Regions from separate parts of the Actinoallomurus acanthiterrae genome, predicted to be linked through region 1. Evidence: riboswitches for the same ligand, from Rfam matches in the RefSeq annotation. Region 1 holds a riboswitch; the other holds the start of a gene.
The links. Region 1 has a riboswitch for FMN ahead of ribD (bifunctional diaminohydroxyphosphoribosylaminopyrimidine deaminase/5-amino-6-(5-phosphoribosylamino)uracil reductase RibD). Riboswitches for the same ligand answer to the same signal wherever they lie in the genome.

Region 1 (4,966 bases):
ACTTGAACGCCAGGGGGACGCCGACCAGGTCGACGAGGACCCAGATGACCCAGAAGTCGACGAGCGCGCGGCTCTGCGCGAACGTCGCGACCGCGCTGCCGACGAAGATGTACGCGTTGGCCAGCGGCGACCAGGAGATCTGCAGCCAGGGGATGTTCGCGAAGAGGAGGGCCACCGCGGCGGTGCCCGCCGCGAGCACGCCGATGAGCGCGGTGCGCTCGCGCGGGGTGGCCGGGCGCACGGCCAGCTCCCGGTTCTCCCGGAGGCCGCGCAGCCACCGGACCCAGCCGTACGAGGCCAGCGCCAGGAACATCACCTGCTTGAGCGCGTTGCCCGGCGCGTGCGCGCTGAGCGAGGCGACGAGCAGGAGCGCCGCGCCGGCGATCTGCACGGGCCAGGTCCAGATCGTGCGGCGGATCGCCAGCCAGACCGTGCCCAGGGACAGGACGTTGCCCACCAGGTCGGTCCACAGGACCTTCTCGCCGAGGACGGTGACGCCCGCCTGTGTCCAGGAGCTCACCGTGCCCCTCCCGCCGTGACGAGCCGCTCGACGTACTTGGCGACGACGTCGACCTCGAGGTTCACCGGGTCGCCGGGGCCCTTGCGGCCCAGCGTGGTCAGCTCGAGCGTCGTCGGGATCAGCGCGATCGTGAAGGCGTCGTCGCGGGCCTCGACGACGGTGAGGCTGACGCCGTCGACCGTGATCGAGCCCTTCTCGACGACGTAGCGGGCCAGCTGCGGGGGCAGCTCGACGGTCACGACCTCCCAGCGGTCACCGGGCTCGCGGGAGACGATCCGGCCGACGCCGTCGACGTGGCCCTGGACGATGTGGCCGCCGAGCCGGTCGGTCGGCCGTACGGGGCGTTCGAGGTTGACCGGCGATCCCGGCTCCAGGCCGGCGAGGCTGGAGCGGTCGAGCGTCTCCTTCATGACGTCGACGGCGAACGCGTCGTCCTTGACGTCGGTCACGGTGAGGCAGACGCCGTTGACCGCGATGGACGCGCCGTGCACGGCGTCGGACACGACGAGCGGGCCGCGGACTGTGAGCCGGGCGGAGTCCCCCGCCGGTTCGAGCGCGACCACCTCGCCGAGTTCCTCGACGATTCCGGTGAACATTCAGTTCTCCCTTCGGGCCGCTACCGGCCGGGTGGGGGGTTCGGCGGCTTGCGGTACGGCGGTGACGCGCAGGTCCGGGCCGATCCGCGTGATGTCCTCGATCCGCAGGTGACGGGCCTCGGCGAGCGTGCCGACGCCTGCCGGGCCGAGCGCGGTGGCGCCGGAGCCGAGGAGCGTGGGGGCGAGGTAGGCGACGACCCGGTCGACCAGTCCGGCGGCCAGGAACCCGCCGGCCAGGGTCGGGCCGCCTTCGAGGAGGACCGAGACGATCTGCCGGTCGCACAGCTCCGCGAGGAGGGCGGCCAGGTCGAGCCCGCCGTCGCCGCGCGGCAGGCGGACGACGGCCGTGCGGGCCTCCAGCGCCGTGGCGTCGGCGTCCTCGGCGACGGCGATCAGGGTGGGAGCCTCGTCGTCCAGGACCCGGCTGGTCAGCGGCGTACGCGCCCGGCCGTCTACGACGACGCGCAGGGGCCTGCGCGACGTGAGCAGGTGATCGTGACGCTGCACGCCCCGTACGGTCAGGCGGGGGTCGTCGGCCAGCACGGTCCCGGCGCCGACGACGATCGCGTCACAGCGTGCGCGGAGCTCGTGGACGTCGTGCCGGGCCTCCGGGCCGGTGATCCACTGGCTGGTGCCGTCGGCGGCCGCGGACCGGCCGTCCAGCGTCGCGGCGAACTTCCAGGTGACGTGCGGCCGGTTCAGCCGGGTGCGGGTGAGCCACTCGGCGTTGGCCCGCTCGGCCTCTTCGGCGAGCAGCCCGCCCTCGACCTCGATGCCCGCCTCTGCGAGCCGGCGGGCTCCGCCGCCCGCGACCGGGTCGGGGTCGGCGACCGCGTAGACGACGCGCCGGACGCCGGCGTCGATGACGGCGAGGGTGCACGGGCCGGTACGGCCCTGGTGGTCGCAGGGTTCGAGGGTGACGACGAGAGTGCCGTCCTGGGCGCGGTCGCCGGCCTCCCGGAGCGCGACGATCTCGGCGTGCGGGCCGCCGGCGTAGGCGTGGTACCCCTCGCCCGCGACCTCTCCGGCGGCGTCGAGGACGACACAGCCGACGACGGGATTGGGGCTGGTCTCACCGCTGGCGCGGACGGCGAGCGCCAGCGCTCGGCGCATCGCCCGCTCCTGCGCGGGATGATCGGTCACCCGGGCCTCCCTCATCAGGCTCCGGGTGTGTGGCAAGGCCACAGATGCCATGCCCACGAAGGGCACGGCCGCGCGCTGCCTCCCATCCGGACTTTAACCGTCGGTCCCGGAGTTTCACCGGGTCAACCGGCCGATGGTTTCGGCCGGGTCGCGGACTGTCACCGCCGGTTCGGAATTTCACCGACCCCGGAGCACGCTTACTGACTCCCAACCAGTGTGCCACGCCGGACATTCCACGCCATATGTGAGGATGTCCACAGCTGGCCAAGCAAGCGCTCGCTTGGTTGGCATCGAAACTTGTGGACGCTAACAATGGCGCGGGCCGCCCGTGGTCCGATATAGATCGAATGTCGTTCTAGTGCGAAAGATGAGGCGGGCCGATGACGCAGCGGACGGAGTGGATAGAGCCTGGAGCGTTCCAGGTGGCGCCGGGCGTGCACCGCATCCCCCTGCCCCTTCCGAGCGACGGCCTCCGCGCCGTCAACGTCTACGCGGTCGAGGGCGAGGACGGGCTGGTCCTGATCGACGGCGGCTGGGCCCTCGAGGAGTCCCGGCGGCGGCTCGAGGCGGCGCTGAAGGAGATCGGGTACGGCCTCGGGGACATCACGCGGTTCCTCGTCACCCACGTCCACCGCGATCACTACACGCAGGCGGTGAGCATCCGCCGGGAGTTCGGGACGCGGGTCAGCCTCGGCATCGGCGAGCGCGCGACCCTCGAACTGCTCACCAAGCCGATCCGGCGTGAGGACTCCCCCCAGCTCGCGCAACTCCTGACCTGCGGCGCGCGACCGCTCGTCGAGCGCATGAAGGCCGCCTGGCGGGAGGGCGGCCACGACGTCCTCGAGTGGGAGATGCCCGACGACTGGATCGACGGCCGCACGGCGCTGCCGCTGGGCGGCCGGGACCTCCTCGCCGTCCCCACGCCGGGCCACACCCGGGGGCATCTCGTCTTCGCCGACCTCGACGACGGGCTGATGTTCGCCGGCGACCACGTCCTGCCCCACATCACGCCGTCCATCGGGTTCGAGAGCGTCCCGGGCGCCTCTCCCCTCGGCGCCTACCTGGACTCCTTGAGGATCGTCCGGGAACTCCCCGACCTGCGGCTGCTCCCCGCCCACGGGCCCGTCACCGACAGCGTGCACGCCCGCGTCGACGCCCTGCTGGCACACCACGCCGAACGCCTCGACGCCTGCGCGGCGGCGGTCACCGCGGGCTCGGGCACGGCGTACGAGACGGCCCGCGCCCTGACCTGGACCCGGCGCGAACGCCACTTCGACGACCTCGACATGTTCAACCAGATGCTGGCCACCACCGAGACCCAGGCCCACCTGCTGGTACTCGTCACCCAGGGCCGGCTCCGCAGCCACCCGAACGGCGACGGCGCCGTGGTGTTTGAGGCATAGGACCACGCCGTCACGGGCGACGAGGCGTACGGACGCGCCGTGACAGCCGCCGAGACGCAGGCGACGGCCTCATGGCCGGCGGAACCCGTGCCGCTCCCGCGCGACGCCGACCGGCGCCTACGCAGCGCGGGCGGCGGCCCGGTGAGCTCGCGACCCGCTCCCCCGACGGCGACAAGGCCGATGCGGCGTGGCGCGGCGCGGGCGACGCGGACGCGGTGCAATGCATAGGCGGTGCGGCGCAGCGTGGGCAGCGCTCACGGCTCGCGCAGGCAGGCGCGGTCTACGCGGTGTAGGCGGCGCTCGCCTGCTCGCGTAGGGAGCGGATGGCCTCGCCGCGGTCGTCGGCGGAGTAGACCGCCGACCCCGCCACGAAGACGTCCGCGCCCGCCTCGGCGCAGCGCTCGATCGTCTCGGCGTTGACGCCGCCGTCGACCTGCAGCCAGACGTCCAGCTCCCGGCCCTTGATCAGCTCCCGGGCGCGCCGCACCTTGGGCAGCACCACGTCGAGGAACGACTGGCCACCGAAGCCCGGCTCGACCGTCATCACGAGCATCATGTCGATCTCGGGCAGCAGGTCGGCGTACTGCTCGACGGCGGTGCCCGGGTTCAGCGCCAGCCCGGCACGCGCTCCCGCCGAACGGATCGCCCGCAGCGTACGGATCGGGGCGCTCGCGGCCTCCGCGTGGATGGTCACGCTGGACGCGCCCGCCTCTGCATAGCCGGGGGCCCACCGGTCCGGGTCCTCGATCATCAGGTGGCAGTCCAGCGGTAGCGGCGTGACCTTGAGCAGCGACTCGACCACCGGCAGGCCGATGGTGAGGTTGGGCACGAAGTGGTTGTCCATCACGTCGACGTGGATCCAGTCGGCGTTGGACACAGCCGTCACCTCGTCGGCGAGGCGGGCGAAGTCGGCGGACAGAATGCTGGGAGCGATTTGCACGGCCATGATGCGCTCAAGTGTAGAGAGCCGCCGAGCGTCATCCGCGCACATGGGAGGATCACGGGCGTCCGGCCACGTTGAGGATGGTCCGTGCTCCGGAGTCGGAGGTGATCAGCATGACCGACGCCCGGCGCGGCCATGCCGACGTCACATGGGTCGACATCCCCAGGCGCAAGACCTGGTGGGCGGTCGGCATCGGATGGGGCGTGCTGCAGCCGGTCATCCTCGCGCTGTGCCTCTTCTGGGGCGGAGTCGTGGGCGTATCCGTGACGTGGTCGCTGCTGCCGACTCTGCTGGGCATCCGGTCGAGCGTCTTCGGCCTGCCCTTCGGGTTCCTCACCGGACTCGCCGTCGGCCTCACCAT
Region 2 (4,966 bases), on a different contig from region 1:
TGTAATGTATTGAATAAATTGGTAATAGCAAATGGGCCTGGAGGAACATTTTCTTGATAAATAATACGGTTGTTCTGTGAGACAGTGACCTTTGCATTCGTTTGTGCGACACCCGTGATTTGCGGTGCGTAACCACGTAGGTCTGGCGGTAACATATTCTCATCGCTTTTCAACGAAATGCCAGAAAAATGGAAAGAGTCGAAAATAGAGGATTCAGTATCGTATTGACCTATAGTTAGTTTTGCATTCATTGCTGGGATTGGGCGAAACAAATAAATACGCGGAAAATCCAGGTTGGTCGCCTGGCTTTTGCCATTGTTAAATGACTGATCGTACTGGTAATCAGTACGCAGGCGCCAGGCCCCAAGATTAACCCCAGCCTGCCCATAGGAACTTATATTTTGCGAATTATCGCCCTGATGTGGTGCATAATGAGAGGCATATAAATTGTAGTCAAGAAATGCCCCAGCAATACCATGATACCCAAGGTTCTAGGAGCAGGTCCAGTTTGCATCTTTGTATTCTAACCATGCCTGAGGTGCAGATAGGATAATTGCATTTTCCCTTGATCGAGATAAGTTGTAATTTGTTTTCTTTTCGATAGGGTACAACCATCGATCAGGTTTTGCTGAGCCTCTTCAATAATACTGATCAGTAAAGCCCAACAAGGTTAATTGCTCTGGCGTCAGACAAACTGCAGATTTGGTTATCATGATACCCATTGCAGGTCCAGATGGATTGGCGTCCTTTTATTATTAATAAGAGCGTTTAATGAGTATTTACCTACGGGTAATTGGCCATCAGTTTCAAATTGGAAAGGTTAACGTTTTCACGATCTTCGGCTTCGATTAAATCTTTGTTGAATTCAACGGCATAAGCTGACGCACAACCAATGATGAGAACGGATAATGAACAATAAATATTTTTAATCAATTCGCTTATTGTGGTTAATTTTAATTTTTTATACATCTGATCCACTTATCATTAATCCGTTAATGATGTGGCCGGGCGAACCCGGCCAAATGCGATTACTGGTAAGCAATCTTGTAGTCAGCCTGAGCGTAAACGTTGCCCGGGGTGGCATCTTTGCTTGGGGATTCCATACGAGCTTTGAAGTTCAGTTCCTGATAGCTGTTGGTATTGTTGAACGTAATTACTACCGGAGTACCTAAAGTTACTTCGCCGCTCTGGCTGTCCAGAATACGTACGCCAACGCCTGTGGCGCCGCCGATTTCAGTTTCTTTGGTATTTTTCAGAAAGGTCAGACTGACCGTCATGATTTGCTGTGTGAAAGTAACCTTCGCTTTTGAATAAGTGTTCCACCCTGACTCAGCATGCAGTCCTGCAGGTGAATAGTGAAAGGCTCAGCCAAAGATTTCTGGTCGCTTTTCAGAACGGTATCTGCTACTTCACCCAGATTTACAGTTAAAGTCTTCGTCACCTGGTTTAATAGAACATGGAGCAGAGATAACTTCACCTTTAAATTTAACAATGCCGTGACCTTCGTCAGCAAATACGTTATTGGAAAGAATCATTGCTACGCCAGCAACAAGAAGTGACTTTTTAAAAGCGGACATAATATTCCTTTATATAAAGATGAGTAGAAAAGAGAATGATTGGTAACTGTTATTTAAGGCTGACTAATCATTGAAATATGATATTTTACTTTTGTGTGTTTTATGAAATTAGTTTATCTAAATATGGATTAAGTAAAACTTAAAAAATACATAGCAATTATACTTTCAATTGCACTCATTCATTTTTGTGATGGTATTCTGAATGGGATTACGCGATAAGGTAATAGAAAGCACTGTAAATTAGAGGATTAATTCATAATTTACAGTGCATTAAAGACAAATGTTTACAGCGTTGGGGGGAGAGTCTCTGGATATGGCTGCTTTTTGATCTCAGTACTGCGATTTTCCAGTTCGCTGATTCTTTGTTCAAGCAGCGCCAGTTTTTCACGAGTCCGTAACAGGACTTGCGTCTGAACGTCGAATTCTTCGCGGCTTACCAGATCGAGACGCGTCAGCTGCGCTTGTAGGGTTTGGCGGATTTTTTTCTCCACATCTTCCCCGAACTCCCTGATTCCTTTAGGCATTGATTCGTGAACCTGGCGAGCGATTTGCTCAATTTTTTTCGGGTCAATCATTGTAGTTTCCCTGTACTGATAGGTGTTGAGTGCCATTGTAGTGCGATAAGGGTAAGTCATAAACCAGAATTATGTGAAGCTATGCGTTGCTGGCGCTAATCATTAGCGTTATAGTGAATCCGCTTATTCTCAGGGCGGGGCGAAATTCCCCACCGGCGGTAAATCAACTCAGTTGAAAGCCCGCGAGCGCTTTGGGTGCGAACTCAAAGGACAGCAGATCCGGTGTAATTCCGGGGCCGACGGTTAGAGTCCGGATGGGAGAGAGTAACGATTCTGTCGGGCATGGACCCGCTCACGTTATTTTGGCTATATGCCGCCACTCCTAAGACTGCCCTGATTCTGGTAACCATAATTTTAGTGAGGTTTTTTTACCATGAATCAGACGCTACTTTCCTCTTTTGGTACGCCTTTCGAACGTGTTGAAAATGCACTGGCTGCGCTGCGTGAAGGACGCGGTGTAATGGTGCTTGATGATGAAGACCGTGAAAACGAAGGCGATATGATCTTCCCGGCAGAAACCATGACCGTTGAGCAGATGGCGCTGACCATTCGCCACGGGTAGTGGTATTGTTTGCCTGTGCATTACTGAAGATCGCCGTAAACAACTCGATCTGCCAATGATGGTAGAAAATAACACCAGCGCCTATGGCACCGGTTTTACCGTGACCATTGAAGCAGCTGAAGGTGTGACTACCGGTGTTTCTGCCGCTGACCGTATTACGACCGTTCGCGCAGCGATTGCCGATGGCGCAAAACCTTCAGATCTGAATCGCCCAGGGCCACGTTTTCCCACTTCGCGCGCAGGCAGGTGGTGTACTGACGCGTGGCGGTCATACTGAAGCGACTATTGATCTGATGACGCTGGCAGGCTTTAAACCGGCTGGTGTGCTGTGTGAGCTGACTAATGACGATGGCACGATGGCGCGTGCACCAGAGTGCATTGAGTTTGCCAATAAACACAATATGGCGCTCGTGACTATTGAAGACCTGGTGGCATACCGTCAGGCACATGAGCGTAAAGCCAGCTGAAAACCGCTGCTTAATTTACTGCCTTAATCAAGAAACCGAAGTTGTAGCAGGCTTCGGTTTTTATTTTCCCTGCTATGCAAGATGTTAATTCCGCTTCTCTTTCTATGAGAAAATTTCATTAATATCAGGCATTCTTTTTCATTATGATCAAAATCATATAATTGTTCCGTTATTATGCGACCATATGAATATATCCGAAAAAGGATATGTGAAATTTATGCGCTAAATGTTTAGTAATGTTAAATTTTGAAGGTGAAAAGGATGTTTATTGCCTGGTACTGGATTGTATTAATTGTTCTACTGCTGGTGGGCTATTTCCTGCATCTTAAACGTTACTGTAAAGCTTTTCGCCATGACAGAGATGCGCTGTTAGCTGCCCGAAGTAAATAGATAAACGCTCCGATAAAGAAGTGTTTGAAAAGCATCAATAATACCTTTAATAACGATACAGATGTTGCCTTTAGCAATGGGCAACATCTGTCATTATCGTCTTTAACCAATTCCCGCCGTTTGTAGCAGCACTAAACTGAATCCCATCACTGACATTCCACATAGTACGCCATAGCTGGGGTTATTATTAGGGTCAATCTCTTTGGCGAGCGGCATTAATTCATCAACCGAGAGCGCCACCATAATTCCTGCAACCGCCGCCATGATTGCCGCCATGACCACCGGGGAAATCATGCTACCGAGGATTAACCACGCCAGCACACCACCAAGAATTTCTGCCAGTCCAGAAATCCCCGCCCACAGAATTGCGGTGCGTTTAGACCCCGTTGCCGCGTAAACCGGGCCTGCAACCGCCAGACCTTCAGGAATATTGTGCAACGCTACGGCCAGGGCGATGCCAAATCCCAGCTCCAGGTTGCTGCTCGCCGTGACAAAGGTGGCAATCCCTTCCGGGAAGTTATGCAGACTGATACCGAGAGTGAGCAGAATGGCTGTGCGCTTGATCGATTTTGGCAACGGCTGCACCGATTTTTGCATTAAATCCTGCGGATGCGCATGTGGCAACATGCGGTCCAGGCCAAAATAGCCAAGCAGACCGAAGATAAACATTCCATAACCCAACACAGGCGACATTCCTTCGGCGGCTAGTGCGGCAGGAAGCATTTCCATTAATGAGATGAGCAACATGATCCCCGCCGCAAATCCTAGCGAAAACGCCAGTAAGCGGTTCGAGGGTTTTTGCCCGAGAACGCCGAGAAACGCGCCAATAAACGTGGCTGCCCCCGCCAGTATGGTCAGAATGAGAGGTACTGACATCGACAACTCCTTATAAATCTTCACCTTCAGGCAGATCGTCAAAATAACTGATGATCATCATCATTGTTATCCGGGTTCTTACTCCGCCGAACAAGCGTATTGTGAGGATATCAAAATGACACCTTTAGTTAAGGATATCATCATGTCTTCAACACGTATGCCAGCATTGTTTTTAGGTCACGGTAGTCCGATGAACGTGCTGGAAGATAATTTGTATACCCGCAGCTGGCAGAAGTTGGGGATGACATTGCCACGCCCGCAAGCGATTGTGGTGGTTTCGGCTCACTGGTTTACCCGTGGAACAGGAGTGACCGCGATGGAGACGCCGCCCACGATTCATGACTTTGGTGGCTTCCCGCAGGCGCTGTACGATACGCATTATCCTGCTCCGGGTTCGCCTGCGCTGGCACAGCATCTGGTTGAGCTGTTAGCGCCGGTCCCGGTGACGCTGGATAAAGAAGCCTGGGGCTTTCGACCACGGCTCCTGGGGCGTGCTGATTAAGATGTATCCTGACGCCG

Region 2: another riboswitch for FMN. It lies ahead of ACYVF7_RS59595 (3,4-dihydroxy-2-butanone-4-phosphate synthase); the one in region 1 lies ahead of ribD (bifunctional diaminohydroxyphosphoribosylaminopyrimidine deaminase/5-amino-6-(5-phosphoribosylamino)uracil reductase RibD).

Annotation. Positions count from the first base shown of each region.
Region 1 covers NZ_BAAHCO010000001.1:9,138,108-9,143,073, forward strand. The annotation lists gene ACYVF7_RS43035 (nicotinamide mononucleotide transporter family protein) at 1-520, opposite strand, end outside; gene ACYVF7_RS43040 (riboflavin synthase) at 517-1,116, opposite strand; gene ribD (bifunctional diaminohydroxyphosphoribosylaminopyrimidine deaminase/5-amino-6-(5-phosphoribosylamino)uracil reductase RibD) at 1,117-2,259, opposite strand; FMN riboswitch at 2,328-2,458, opposite strand; gene ACYVF7_RS43050 (MBL fold metallo-hydrolase) at 2,640-3,662, shown strand; gene rpe (ribulose-phosphate 3-epimerase) at 3,943-4,608, opposite strand; gene ACYVF7_RS43060 (hypothetical protein) at 4,719-4,966, shown strand, end outside.
Region 2 covers NZ_BAAHCO010000002.1:16,932-21,897, reverse strand. The annotation lists gene ACYVF7_RS59615 (fimbria/pilus outer membrane usher protein) at 1-398, opposite strand, end outside; gene ACYVF7_RS59610 (fimbrial protein) at 1,029-1,340, opposite strand; gene ACYVF7_RS59605 (hypothetical protein) at 1,410-1,577, opposite strand; gene ubiK (ubiquinone biosynthesis accessory factor UbiK) at 1,862-2,188, opposite strand; FMN riboswitch at 2,274-2,422, shown strand; gene ACYVF7_RS59595 (3,4-dihydroxy-2-butanone-4-phosphate synthase) at 2,526-2,714, shown strand; gene ACYVF7_RS59590 (3,4-dihydroxy-2-butanone-4-phosphate synthase) at 2,719-2,991, shown strand; gene ACYVF7_RS59585 (3,4-dihydroxy-2-butanone-4-phosphate synthase) at 2,921-3,181, shown strand; gene zupT (zinc transporter ZupT) at 3,674-4,447, opposite strand; gene ACYVF7_RS59575 (DODA-type extradiol aromatic ring-opening family dioxygenase) at 4,638-4,949, shown strand; gene ygiD (4,5-DOPA-extradiol-dioxygenase) at 4,939-4,966, shown strand, end outside.